Regions from separate parts of the Staphylococcus sp. MZ3 genome, predicted to be linked through region 2. Evidence: predicted binding sites of a transcription regulator. Region 2 holds the regulator's gene; each other region holds the start of a gene.

Region 1 (4,283 bases), 560 kb from region 2:
CAGAAGTTGGCGCTATTTTCCAAACAGCTGCTGGCCCATATGGACATGTTGGTGTTGTTGAATCTGTAAACCCTAATGGAACAATTACTGTTTCGGAAATGAACTATGCTGGATTTAATGTTAAATCTTCAAGAACAATTTTAAATCCAGGAAAATATAATTACATCCACTAAGTAATATATCAAGACAAGACTATCCTCTTAGCCTGTTTAAGTAACAGGTTGAGAGGATTTTTTGGTATCATTTAATCAGAGTTATATAAAGAAGATATTTAAATGATATTTAATTGATTGATATGTAAAAAGAAAGTATAATTTATGATTAATTAATGGAGGAGGTAATTGAAATGGGTGTACATCAATATTTTAAAAGATTATCAGATATGGAAAGACTTATAAGATTACCTGGAAAATTTAAATATTTTGAACACAATGTTGCAGCACACTCCTTTAAAGTAACTAAAATTGCTCAATATCTAGCAACAGTTGAAGAATATCATGGACGAAAGATTAATTGGAAAAGCTTATATGAAAAAGCATTAAATCATGATTTCGCCGAAGTGTTTACTGGTGATATAAAAACACCTGTTAAATATGCGAGTAGTGAATTAAAAAAATTATTTTCGCAAGTTGAAGAAGAAATGGTAGAGACCTTTATTGAAGAAGAAATTCCATTACAATATAGAGATGTTTATAAGCAACGACTGCAAGAAGGTAAAGATGATTCATTAGAAGGCCAAATACTTTCAGTTGCTGATAAAATTGATTTGCTTTATGAAACATTTGGAGAAATACAAAAACGTAATCCCGAAGAATTATTTTTCGAAATTTATGAAATGAGTCTAGAAACAATTATTCAATTTGACCATTTAGCATCTGTACAAGATTTTATTAATAATATCATTCCAGAAATGTTGACTGAAAACTTTATACCTAGAACAGAATTAAGAGAAACAACCATGAACATTTTAAATAAAAGAAAAGAGGAAAATGAATGATATGGTATTTTAGCGCAGCATTCTTTCCATGTGTCTTGGTAGTAATATTTAGTGTAATAACAAGAAGTAAATGGGTCGGTACTATTCTGACATTAATTTTAATTGGTGCCTCAATCTATAAAGAGTATTTCCATAACGAGTGGATTATTTTTATTGATGTAGTGTCATTATTAGCTGGTTATTTAATTATAGATCAACTCGAATTTCATAAACATCAAGATGAAGATCGCTAAGATTAACTTTAAAATAATGTTTCAAACAAATTTGTTGAAACAAAATGATGATTAATATAATGTGTATTTACATACTAAAAATAACAAGATAAACGATTTGATTTAAGGCAAGCATAGTTAGCACAACTATGTTTGTTTTTCTTTGTTCGACATTTTTACGAACAAACGTTTGCTTTTTGTGTGACTACTTTGCTAAAATATGTAATGAGAAAGCAAAGAGTTGAGCGGAAATATAAATAATACGTTGAAAGAGGAGGCATATGTGACAATGGTTGAACATTATCCTTTTAAAATACATTCTGATTTTGAGCCTCAAGGTGACCAACCGCAAGCAATTAAAGAAATCGTGGAAGGTATTAAAGCGGGGAAAAGACATCAAACTTTATTAGGTGCTACTGGCACAGGGAAAACATTTACGATGAGTAATGTTATTAAAGAAGTTGGGAAACCAACGTTAATTATCGCGCATAACAAAACATTAGCAGGACAATTATATAGTGAGTTTAAAGAATTTTTTCCTGAAAACAGGGTGGAATACTTTGTAAGTTACTATGATTATTATCAACCAGAGGCATACGTACCGTCTACTGACACTTTTATTGAAAAAGATGCCTCAATCAATGATGAAATTGATCAACTACGACATTCTGCTACAAGTGCATTATTTGAACGCGATGATGTAATTATTATTGCTAGTGTAAGTTGTATATATGGTTTAGGTAATCCTGAAGAATATAAAGATTTAGTAGTAAGTGTTCGAGTTGGTATGGAAATGGATAGAAGTGAATTACTTAGAAAACTTGTAGATGTGCAATATACACGAAATGACATCGATTTCCAACGAGGAACGTTTCGAGTGCGTGGTGATGTAGTTGAAATATTCCCAGCCTCTAAAGAAGAACTTTGTATAAGGGTTGAGTTTTTCGGCGATGAGATTGACCGTATCCGAGAAGTTAACTACCTAACAGGTGAAGTGTTGAAAGAAAGAGAACATTTTGCGATATTCCCAGCTTCTCACTTCGTAACACGTGAAGAAAAGTTGAAAGTTGCGATTGAACGTATTGAAAAAGAATTGGAAGAACGATTGAAAGAATTACGAGATGAGAATAAATTACTAGAAGCGCAAAGGTTAGAACAGCGTACCAACTATGATTTAGAAATGATGCGAGAGATGGGATTCTGTTCAGGAATTGAAAACTATTCCGTACATTTAACTTTGCGACCACTGGGTTCGACACCGTATACTTTATTGGATTACTTTGGCGATGATTGGTTAGTAATGATTGATGAATCACATGTGACATTACCACAAGTTCGAGGCATGTATAACGGAGACAGAGCGCGTAAACAAGTTTTGGTGGATCATGGATTTAGATTACCGAGTGCATTAGATAACCGTCCACTTAAATTTGAAGAATTTGAAGAAAAGACAAAACAACTTGTGTATGTATCTGCAACGCCTGGACCATACGAAATTGAACATACGGATAAGATGGTTGAACAAATTATTCGTCCTACTGGTTTACTGGATCCTAAGATTGAGGTTAGACCTACTGAAAATCAAATTGACGATTTATTAAGTGAAATTCAAACAAGGGTTGAGCGTAATGAACGCGTACTTGTTACAACGCTCACTAAAAAGATGAGTGAAGATTTAACCACATACATGAAAGAAGCGGGTATTAAAGTTAATTATCTGCATTCAGAAATCAAGACATTAGAACGAATCGAAATAATTAGAGACTTACGAATGGGTACATATGATGTTATCGTAGGTATTAATTTATTAAGAGAGGGTATTGATATACCAGAAGTTTCTCTAGTTGTCATATTAGATGCAGATAAAGAAGGATTTTTACGTTCTAACCGCTCATTAATTCAAACAATAGGTAGAGCTGCGCGTAACGATAAAGGTGAAGTCATTATGTATGCCGATAAAATGACTGATTCGATGAAGTATGCAATTGATGAGACACAACGTCGTCGAGAAATACAGATGAAACATAATGAAAAACATGGTATTACACCTAAAACAATTAATAAAAAAATACATGATTTAATTAGTGCTACTGTTGAAAATGACGAAAATAATGACAAAGCACAAACTGTGATACCTAAGAAGATGACGAAAAAAGAACGTCAAAAGACAATCGACAATATAGAAAAAGAAATGAAACAAGCAGCGAAAGATTTAGATTTCGAGAAAGCTACAGAATTAAGAGATATGTTATTTGAATTAAAAGCAGAAGGGTGACAAGTAAATGAAAGAACCATCCATAGTAGTAAAAGGTGCTCGTGCGCATAACTTGAAAGATATTGATATCGAACTACCTAAAAATAAATTAATTGTTATGACAGGTTTATCTGGGTCAGGTAAATCGTCATTAGCATTCGATACTATATATGCTGAAGGACAACGACGTTATGTTGAATCATTAAGTGCCTATGCGCGTCAATTTTTAGGCCAAATGGACAAACCAGATGTTGATACAATTGAAGGATTATCGCCAGCAATTTCAATAGATCAAAAAACAACAAGTAAAAATCCAAGATCAACTGTAGCAACAGTAACAGAAATATATGATTATATACGTTTGTTATATGCACGTGTTGGTAAACCTTACTGTCCAAATCACAATATAGAAATTGAATCGCAAACAGTACAACAAATGGTTGACCGCATTATGGAATTAGAGGCACGTACAAAGATTCAATTATTAGCACCTGTCATCGCTCATCGTAAAGGTAGTCATGAAAAGCTAATCGAAGATATTGGTAAAAAAGGTTATGTACGTTTAAGAATCGATGGCGAAATTGTTGATGTAAATGATGTACCTACTTTAGATAAGAACAAGAATCATACAATAGAAGTTGTTGTAGACCGATTAGTTGTTAAAGATGGAATTGAAACACGACTAGCTGACTCTATAGAAACTGCCTTAGAGCTTTCAGAAGGACAATTAACAGTCGATGTCATTGACGGGGAAGACCTTAAGTTTTCAGAAAGCCATGCTTGTCCTATATGTGGATTTTCAATCGGAGAGTTAGAACCA
Region 2 (4,283 bases):
TGATCCACCAAAGAATGAAGGGACAGTTTTACTGATTGCTTGAATAACAGTACCAGAATCAGCACGAGATGCACCATTATGACCCAGTTCAAAACGTGGTAATTCATCCTTATAATTTTTAGGCAATTTACCACTAATCGCTAATTTAAATTCTTCTGCTAATTCAGGATATGTTTCTGCATATTTTTCTAATAATGAATTCCATTGAGATTCATCTTCATTAGCACGTTTTAACAAAGTATTTTGGAAAATTTCGTATACTTCTTCTGAAACATTAAAACGTTTTTCAGGATCTAAACCGTAATTTTCGAATGTTAATTTTCTTTCATCTTCACCTAAAGGTGCCCCATGAACACCATTAGTTCCTGCTTTATTCGGTGAACCAAATCCGATTGTTGTTTTAACTTCAATAATCGTTGGTCCTTCTTGAGATTTAGCTGTAGTAATCGCTTTATCAATTTCTTCTAAATCATTACCATCTTTAACTAGTAAGTAATTCCAACCATATGCTTCAAAACGAGCTTTTGTGTTTTCAGAAAAAGCTTTGTTTAATTCGCCATCTAATGAAATATCATTTGAATCGTATAAAACAACTAATTTACTTAATTTATTATGTCCAGCAAATGAAGCTGCTTCATGCGAAATACCTTCCATTAAATCACCGTCAGAAGCTAATACATATGTGTAATGATCTACAACATTATATCCTTCTTTATTAAATTTCCCTGCTAGGTGATCTTCTGCTAAAGCTAATCCTACTGACATAGCAAAACCTTGTCCAAGTGGTCCAGTAGTAACTTCTACACCATCTGTATGTCTGTATTCAGGATGACCTGGTGTTTTAGAACCCCATTGTCTAAATTGCTTTAATTCTTCTAATTCTAAACTACCAGAAACATGTAACAAGCTATACAATAATGCTGAACCATGCCCTGCAGATAATACGAAACGGTCTCTATTGAAGTAATCTTTAGATTGTGGATTAAAATTCAGATGACGTGTCCACAAAGTGTAAGCCATTGGGGCAGCTCCCATAGGTAATCCTGGATGACCAGAATTCGCTTTTTCGATTGTGTCGATACTTAGTGCACGTAGCGTATCAACAGCTAATTGATCTTTTTCATTAAACATCTTGTGTATCTTCCCTTCTTCAATTTTATCAAATACATTATAACTTATTTTAAAATAAAAAGATAAGTAAAATACTTATTTCAAGTTATAATGTCAGAAAATTCTTTACAGATTTGTGATTTAATTTTTATTATCTCTTTTTTGTTGTATCTCTTTAATTTTTTCAGGTGTTACATCATTACCTTCTGGATCAATTACTTTAGTATTTTCAATTTGTTGTTTAAACCCTTTTCTAAAACTCTCAAGATAAGCTTTTCTTAAGGCTGTTTGCTCCTTTGCTTCTTCTTGAGTTAATCCTACTTCTTTTTTCTTTTTAGCTAACTCGTTAATTCTTTCGATATTCAAATCAGAATTACTCAATTAAAAAACCTACCTTCAATTTGTTTATTCAATCATTATAATACTTTAACAAAATATAACAAATTTAAGACCAGCAAAAAAGTAATAAAAAAACGCTATTTCGCAAAAATAGGCAAAATAACGTTGTGACAATGTATCAATTTATTAAAGCGAACACTTTCCCATCTCTTTGTTCGCCATTGTTTGTAGGGTCTTTATGTTCGTATGCTTTATTTATCGTATTGTTCTTAATTTGATGGTCAGTCATTTCGTACACTTGTTCCGAGTGAGCACTAACGTTCGCACTTAACAAGAATATTGCAAAGGCTGCACTTGAAACTAAAAATATGATGATATATGTTGATACGTTTTTATATTTATTGTAAAACATCATTTCCACTCCTAGAACATTTGTTTGTATAAGTAATTTATCAGAACTTATGTTCTGTGTCAATATTTTAACGAACAAATGTTTGTTTTGGTTGTGAATTAATGATATACTGTATTTAAATTAATTTAGGGAGTGCCTATATATGAGAGAATTAACAAAACGACAAAGCGAAATATATAACTATATTAAACAAGTTGTTCAAATGAAAGGTTATCCGCCTAGTGTTCGCGAAATTGGTGAAGCAGTTGGCTTAGCATCCAGTTCAACTGTTCATGGTCACCTTTCACGTCTTGAAGAAAAAGGATATATAAGAAGAGATCCAACGAAACCACGTGCTATAGAAATTGTAAGTGATCAAACAAATGATAATATTAATATGGAAGAAACGATTCATGTGCCAGTTATTGGTAAAGTCACAGCAGGTGTTCCTATTACCGCTGTAGAAAATATTGAAGAGTATTTTCCATTACCTGAACACTTAACATCGACACATAATAGCGACATATTCATATTAAACGTCGTAGGCGACAGTATGATTGAGGCTGGTATATTAGACGGAGACAAAGTAATTGTTCGCAGTCAAACCATAGCAGAAAATGGAGACATTATTGTTGCTATGACTGAGGAAGATGAAGCAACTGTCAAACGCTTCTATAAAGAAAAAAATCGTTATCGATTACAACCTGAAAATAGTACAATGGAGCCAATTTACCTCGACAATGTTGCTGTAATTGGGAAAGTAATTGGTTTGTACCGCGAAATGTAATATTTTAAACCGTTATATATTATCGTAATTGTTAAACCCTCATTTTTATAAATTTTGGACCTCTTGAAAAAGTTTCGTTTTCAAGAGGTTTTATTTATTCTAATCTAAATTCAGTTCAAACAGAAATTGCGAATTGTTAGATAATCTCATTCTTTAATATAAATTTTGAATTACAGATTCCTGCAAAATGTTACACAAATTAAAACTCGCCCCCGTAATAATTTACAGGAGCGAGCCATTATTATTTTTTTCTTTCTTTTTTATTAAGTATATCTTTGACGCGTTCAAGTATATCCGCATCTTTTGGTTTATCTGTTGTCATCATGTTTATCTACTTCCTTACAGACAAACATTACCCTTTAATCTCATGCCAAAAACATTAACCAGTATAATTTTCTGTCCAAAAAGGTTGTTTTTCATCATTAAAATCAACACCAACACCTAATATTTTAAACGTATCATTTAAAATATTTTTTCTGTGACCAATAGAATTCATTAATCCTTGATGTGCATAGATACTACTAACTTGACCATATGCTAAATTCTCTCCGGCTGAGTTAAATGTAATACCATCTTTTTTCAATCGATCAAATGGTGATTGACCTTTTAAATTTGTATGATCAAAATAATGATTGTTGGCCATATCTTTACTATGCTTACGAGCAGTTTCAGAATTCTGTTTAGAATACTTCAATGTAGATAATTGATTTTGTTTTCTTTCAGCATTAACTATATCAAAATTTTGTAGTTCAAAACTATCTGCAAGCGATTTCGAAGGTGCTCCATATTGTTCTTTTAATCTATTTTCCATAGCATCACTTACTTGTAAAACAGCTGTTACATTATTACGTCGATGCTTATCATAAAATACCGTCGTATAAATGTGATTTTTATGGAAAACATCATATTCTTTATTATTTTGTTCGTAACGCACTCTAGCTTTAACAATCTCTGCCTCTGGTTCGCCTAATCTTTGCCTTACAACCGATTTCGGTGTATTGTATTTAATTTTTGATTTTGAAGTAATGATATTTTGATTTGTATATAACGCATTTACTTTATCTTTAATATAGCTTACCATGATAAAATTATTGTAATCGTCATCATAATACGTATACCACTTCGTACCATATTCATTAAATGTCACTCTTTTTGGTTTATTTAATGTTTTCTCAACATCTGATTTCGACATGTTCATTTGTATATTATTAAAGGCAAATTGTTGTTTCTTCGGTGTATCCAATTTATTTTCCGCAGAAATTGTTTCTTTATTGATGTGAATGTCAATATATTGTCTTACTTCATTTTGTAAATGAATGAATGGTTTAAATTCTGTTATTGGCGCAATGATAATAATTGATAAAAACGCAACAACAGTTACTATGAATTTTTTAATTTACATCACCTACTATAAATATTAATCTCTATCACCGTTGAAAATAGAGTTTCTAACAATAACATAATCTACAGTACGTAATGATTTCAAGTCTTTTCCACCGGCATATGAAATTGAGCTTTGTAAATCTTGTTGCATTTCTTTTAAGGTATCCATTAATGAACCCTTATGTTCTACAAACATTTTTTTACCTTCTACATTTTTATGTTCGCCTTTTTGAAATTCAGATGCACTACCAAAATATTCTTTATACTGTTTAC
Region 3 (4,283 bases), 680 kb from region 2:
GTAGCTAAATGAGCTTCTGTGTGGTATTTCTTTCAATAATTGTATTGCTTCTGTTACATTTCGGCAATTTTCAAGAATTAGACGACCAATCATATAACATACAAAACCATTTGCTGGTTTCTTCCGGTGCATAAAGTTATAGCCCATAGTTAATCCTGACTCATTCATACCATCCATTCTTCCAGTTACCCTTGATACAGGACCAATTTGAGCTAAACCGCTATCTGTAGGTTGATATAGTAAGTAGCGACCATCATAAGTTGCAGGGTGGTAATCATAATTTCTAACCATGAAGTCTTTGCCTTGAAAGACCGTGCAACCACTTTCTTTTAAATCGGTAAAACGATAATGTCCAAAGTTTAAAATAATTTGGCGTGTTGGCATTTTGAGTATACTTTGTAGTCCCATTAATTCTTCCCATATTTGAGGTGCGTATGTTTGGAATATTTGATAAGTTTCATTTACATCTATATCGAAACGTGGGACACGTTTTTTCCATTCTTTTTCTCGATTTTTTAGAAGAGGTGTTTGTTGAAGCCATTTACCAGTTTTAACACCTAACTCGAAATGTGAACCTCTAAAAGTCATAATATCTGATGTCACTTGTTGCATATCATCGGCCCCTTTCTTTTTAGTTGTAATATATTGTAAATAAATAGTAATCGTATGTATATTGAATGTCATGTTAAATAAAGTTATATTTTACTAAATGAAATATAAAATTGTTTGAGGTGATTTCTCGGTGTATAAGACTTATCAATCAGTTAAAACATATTTTTATAGATGGTGGGGATATTAAGTTAAAAACTTAAAATCATCTTATCATAAATAACAATCTTAAGTTAGCATTCACGATAATAGTCATTGTTAACATTAGCATATAAGGTCATGTCACGTTGAAACAGAGGTTCCTCGGCATTTTTGAAAATAATCATTAGCTTGCTCGCTATATAATTTGATGAATATATTTCGTAAAAGTGGGTATTTATTTAATGATTATTCTATATATGATAGTATAATGAAATGTAGATAGGTATTTAATTTAACAGAGGTGAAATTGAGATGTGGAATTTTATTAAATGTGTGTTTAAATTCGTATTTAGCTTAGTTGCTATTACAACATTAGTTGCTGGTGTTGGTGTAGTAGCATTTGCTTATATCTTTAAAAAAGATTTTGAAGATATTGAAAGAAAAACTAAAGAAATTATTTCTGATATTGAAAGTAAAAATAACTAATAACATTTAGAGGCTGGGACATAAATCCCTAAAAAACAGCAGTAAGATAATTTTCAATTAGAAAATATCTTACTGCTGTTCTCTATTTATACAATACTTCGTATTGAATGGCTTCGCTTTCCTAGGGTGCCGTCTCAGCCTTGGTCTTCGACTGGCACTGCTCCCTCAGGAGTCTCGCCATTAATACTACGTATTAACATGTAATTTTACTTTGAAATACTTTTAAAAAATAAGACACTTTGCCCAACTTGCACATAAATGTAAAATTCAATAAAATGAATTTTCTGTGTTGGGTCCCTTCTTATAATTTAATAAATACCACTAAACTAAATTAACGAGGTGCCTTATGTATAAAAATTATAACATGACCCAACTACACTACCAATAGAAACTTCTGTTAGAATCCCTCAAAATGATATTTCACGATATGTTAATGAAATTGTTGAAACAATACCTGATAGCGAATTCGATGAATTCAGACATCATCGTGGCGCAACATCCTATCATCCAAAAATGATGTTAAAAATCATCTTATATGCATATACTCAATCTGTTTAATTATGTTCAAAGCATTAAGGTAACAAGACAATATCTAAGATATCAAAGATAGAAATTTTTTGACGTTGTTGCTGATTGTAAACATAACCATCAATTTCATAATTAATAGCATCAATACGATAAATGGTTAAGCGTACTGAATCTACAAAGCCATTATTATAAAATTTAACTTCTACAGGTTGGGCATATTGTAGCGCCTCGTGTAGCCGAATGTTTAGCTCAGCCAATTGATCATCTGATAATACAGGACGTGTAATTTTGTTTTGGTCGATAATGTATTGTTGAATCGTTTCGAATTGTTCGGGTAATGTTGCAAAAGGAGCCCATTTAATCATGCCTCTTCCCATAGGTATATTGTTATCTAGTAATTCTCTTGGAACGTTACGATAATCAGTTTCTTCTTCATAACTTGTCATCCTTAATTCACCCCAATCTGATAATTACATTATACGAACATGTGTTCTATTTTGCAACAAAAATTTTGTGGAAGCATAAACGCGTTAATAATTAATGCTCGTGTAAGTAAAAAAGAGGGATTAATTAAAATCGAATAATGACATATCACAGCAAATAGTTCTTTTAAAGTAGTTAAATAGTTTTAGCTTTAAGGAAATGATAAATGATTGTTAATTCTAGCTAAAATTTAATAAAATGAAAATAAGACTAACATGGAGGGGTAAAAGTAATGACAAATGGATATATTGGTTCTTACACTAAAAAGAATGGTAAAGGGATTTATCGTTTTGAATTAAACGAAAATCAGTCACGTATTGATTTATTAGAAACAGGATTTGAATTAGAAGCGTCTACATATTTGGTGCGTAATAATGAAGTTTTATATGGAATCAACAAAGAAGGAGAACAATGCGGTGTTGCAAGTTTGAAAATTGATGACAATGGTGAATTGCATTTATTAAATAAATGTTTGTCTTCAAAAGCTGGTACAGGTTGTTATGTATCGATTTCAGAAGATAAACGATATTTATTTGAAGCGGTATATGGTGCTGGCATCATACGTATGTATGAATTAAATACGCACACAGGTGAAATTATACGTCTAACTCAAGAACTTGCACATGATTTTCCAACAGGTACACATGAAAGACAAGATCATCCACACGCACATTATATTAATCAAACTCCAGATGGTAAGTACGTTGCAGTAACAGATTTAGGTGCTGATCGTATCGTTACTTATAAATTTGATGACAACGGGTTTGAATTTTATAAAGAATCTTTATTTAAAGATAGTGATGGGACAAGACATATTGAATTTCATGATAATGGAAAATTTGCTTATGTCGTACACGAATTATCAAATACTGTGAGTGTTGCAGAATATAATGACGGTAAATTTGAAGAGCTCGAGCGTCATTTAACAATTCCTGAAAACTTTGATGGAGATACTAAACTTGCAGCAGTGCGTTTATCTCATGATCAACAATTCTTATATGTATCTAATAGAGGGCATGATAGCATTGCAATTTTTAAAGTTCTTGATAATGGTCAACACTTAGAACTAGTAACAATTACTGAAAGTGGTGGTCAATTCCCAAGAGATTTTAATATTGCCTCATCAGATGACCTTTTAGTTTGTGCTCATGAGCAAGGAGATTCAGTTGTAACTGTTTTCGAAAGAAATAAAGAAACAGGTAAAATTACGCTATGTGATAACACTCGTGTAGCATCTGAAGGTGTATGTGTCATATTTTAATCTTTAATTAATCATGATAAAAAGAAAACCATGTTTCCAAAAAATTTGTGTATACCTTGAAATTTATTGTTTTCAAGAACATCAAATTATGGAAGCATGGTTTATTTTTGTCTCAAAAATTAATTTTTAAAGAAAGCTTTGATGTATTTAAATTTACCTTTATATGGTGGTAAATGGACACCTGATTCTAATCGTGTAGATTTGAAAATGTAGCTTTTTTCATGTGTAAAAGTGTCGAATGAATATTTACCATGATAGCGTCCCATACCTGAGGCGCCAACACCACCAAATGGTAATTTAGGATTCGCTAGGTGCATCAATGTATCATTAATAGCGCCGCCGCCAAATGATAAATCGTTTATTACACGTTGTGTAGCATTTTCATCTTCGCTAAATAAATATAAACTCAAAGGTTTTGGTCTTTGGTGAATAAAGGCTATTGCTTCATCCAATGACTGATACGTTAAAATCGGTAAGATAGGACCAAAAATTTCTTCTTGCATAATTGCTGAATCATTTGTAACGTGATCTAACAATGTTGGTTCTATATAACGTTCATCCTCATCACTATGACCACCAAATACAATATTCATTTGTGCACTGTTAAGTAATGACGTCAGACGATGATAATGTTTAAGGTTTACAATGCGGCCATAATCTGGACTTTGTTGTATATTTTGACCATAAAATTCACGCAACGTTTTTGATAGGGCTGTGATTAAATCATCTTTTACAGATTCGTGTACTAAAATGTAATCAGGTGCAACACATGTTT

What was found. The regulator LexA, encoded in region 2, represses DNA repair genes until DNA is damaged. The targets are predictions, from matches to a motif close to CGAACATATGTTCG.
Region 1: a site for LexA is predicted at 1,389-1,402, ahead of uvrB (excinuclease ABC subunit UvrB). Genes of this name have one in related genera too.
Region 3: a site for LexA is predicted at 2,245-2,258, ahead of KI230_RS10010 (YolD-like family protein). Genes of this name have one in related genera too.

Annotation. Positions count from the first base shown of each region.
Region 1 is NZ_CP076026.1:800,416-804,698, forward strand. Features, by position in the region: gene KI230_RS03755 (CHAP domain-containing protein) at 1-173, shown strand, start outside; gene KI230_RS03760 (YfbR-like 5'-deoxynucleotidase) at 347-997, shown strand; gene KI230_RS03765 (CsbA family protein) at 994-1,230, shown strand; gene uvrB (excinuclease ABC subunit UvrB) at 1,499-3,484, shown strand; gene uvrA (excinuclease ABC subunit UvrA) at 3,492-4,283, shown strand, end outside.
Region 2 is NZ_CP076026.1:1,364,360-1,368,642, reverse strand. Features, by position in the region: gene tkt (transketolase) at 1-1,131, opposite strand, end outside; gene KI230_RS06670 (DUF896 domain-containing protein) at 1,252-1,491, opposite strand; gene sosA (DNA damage-induced cell division inhibitor SosA) at 1,628-1,861, opposite strand; gene lexA (transcriptional repressor LexA) at 2,004-2,627, shown strand; gene KI230_RS06655 (CAP domain-containing protein) at 3,007-4,023, opposite strand; gene guaC (GMP reductase) at 4,045-4,283, opposite strand, start outside.
Region 3 is NZ_CP076026.1:2,047,056-2,051,338, reverse strand. Features, by position in the region: gene KI230_RS10025 (C45 family autoproteolytic acyltransferase/hydrolase) at 1-612, opposite strand, end outside; gene KI230_RS10020 (hypothetical protein) at 1,063-1,236, shown strand; partial or broken gene KI230_RS10015 (transposase) at 1,583-1,791, shown strand; gene KI230_RS10010 (YolD-like family protein) at 1,809-2,210, opposite strand; gene pglS (6-phosphogluconolactonase) at 2,480-3,508, shown strand; gene KI230_RS10000 (aldehyde dehydrogenase) at 3,628-4,283, opposite strand, start outside.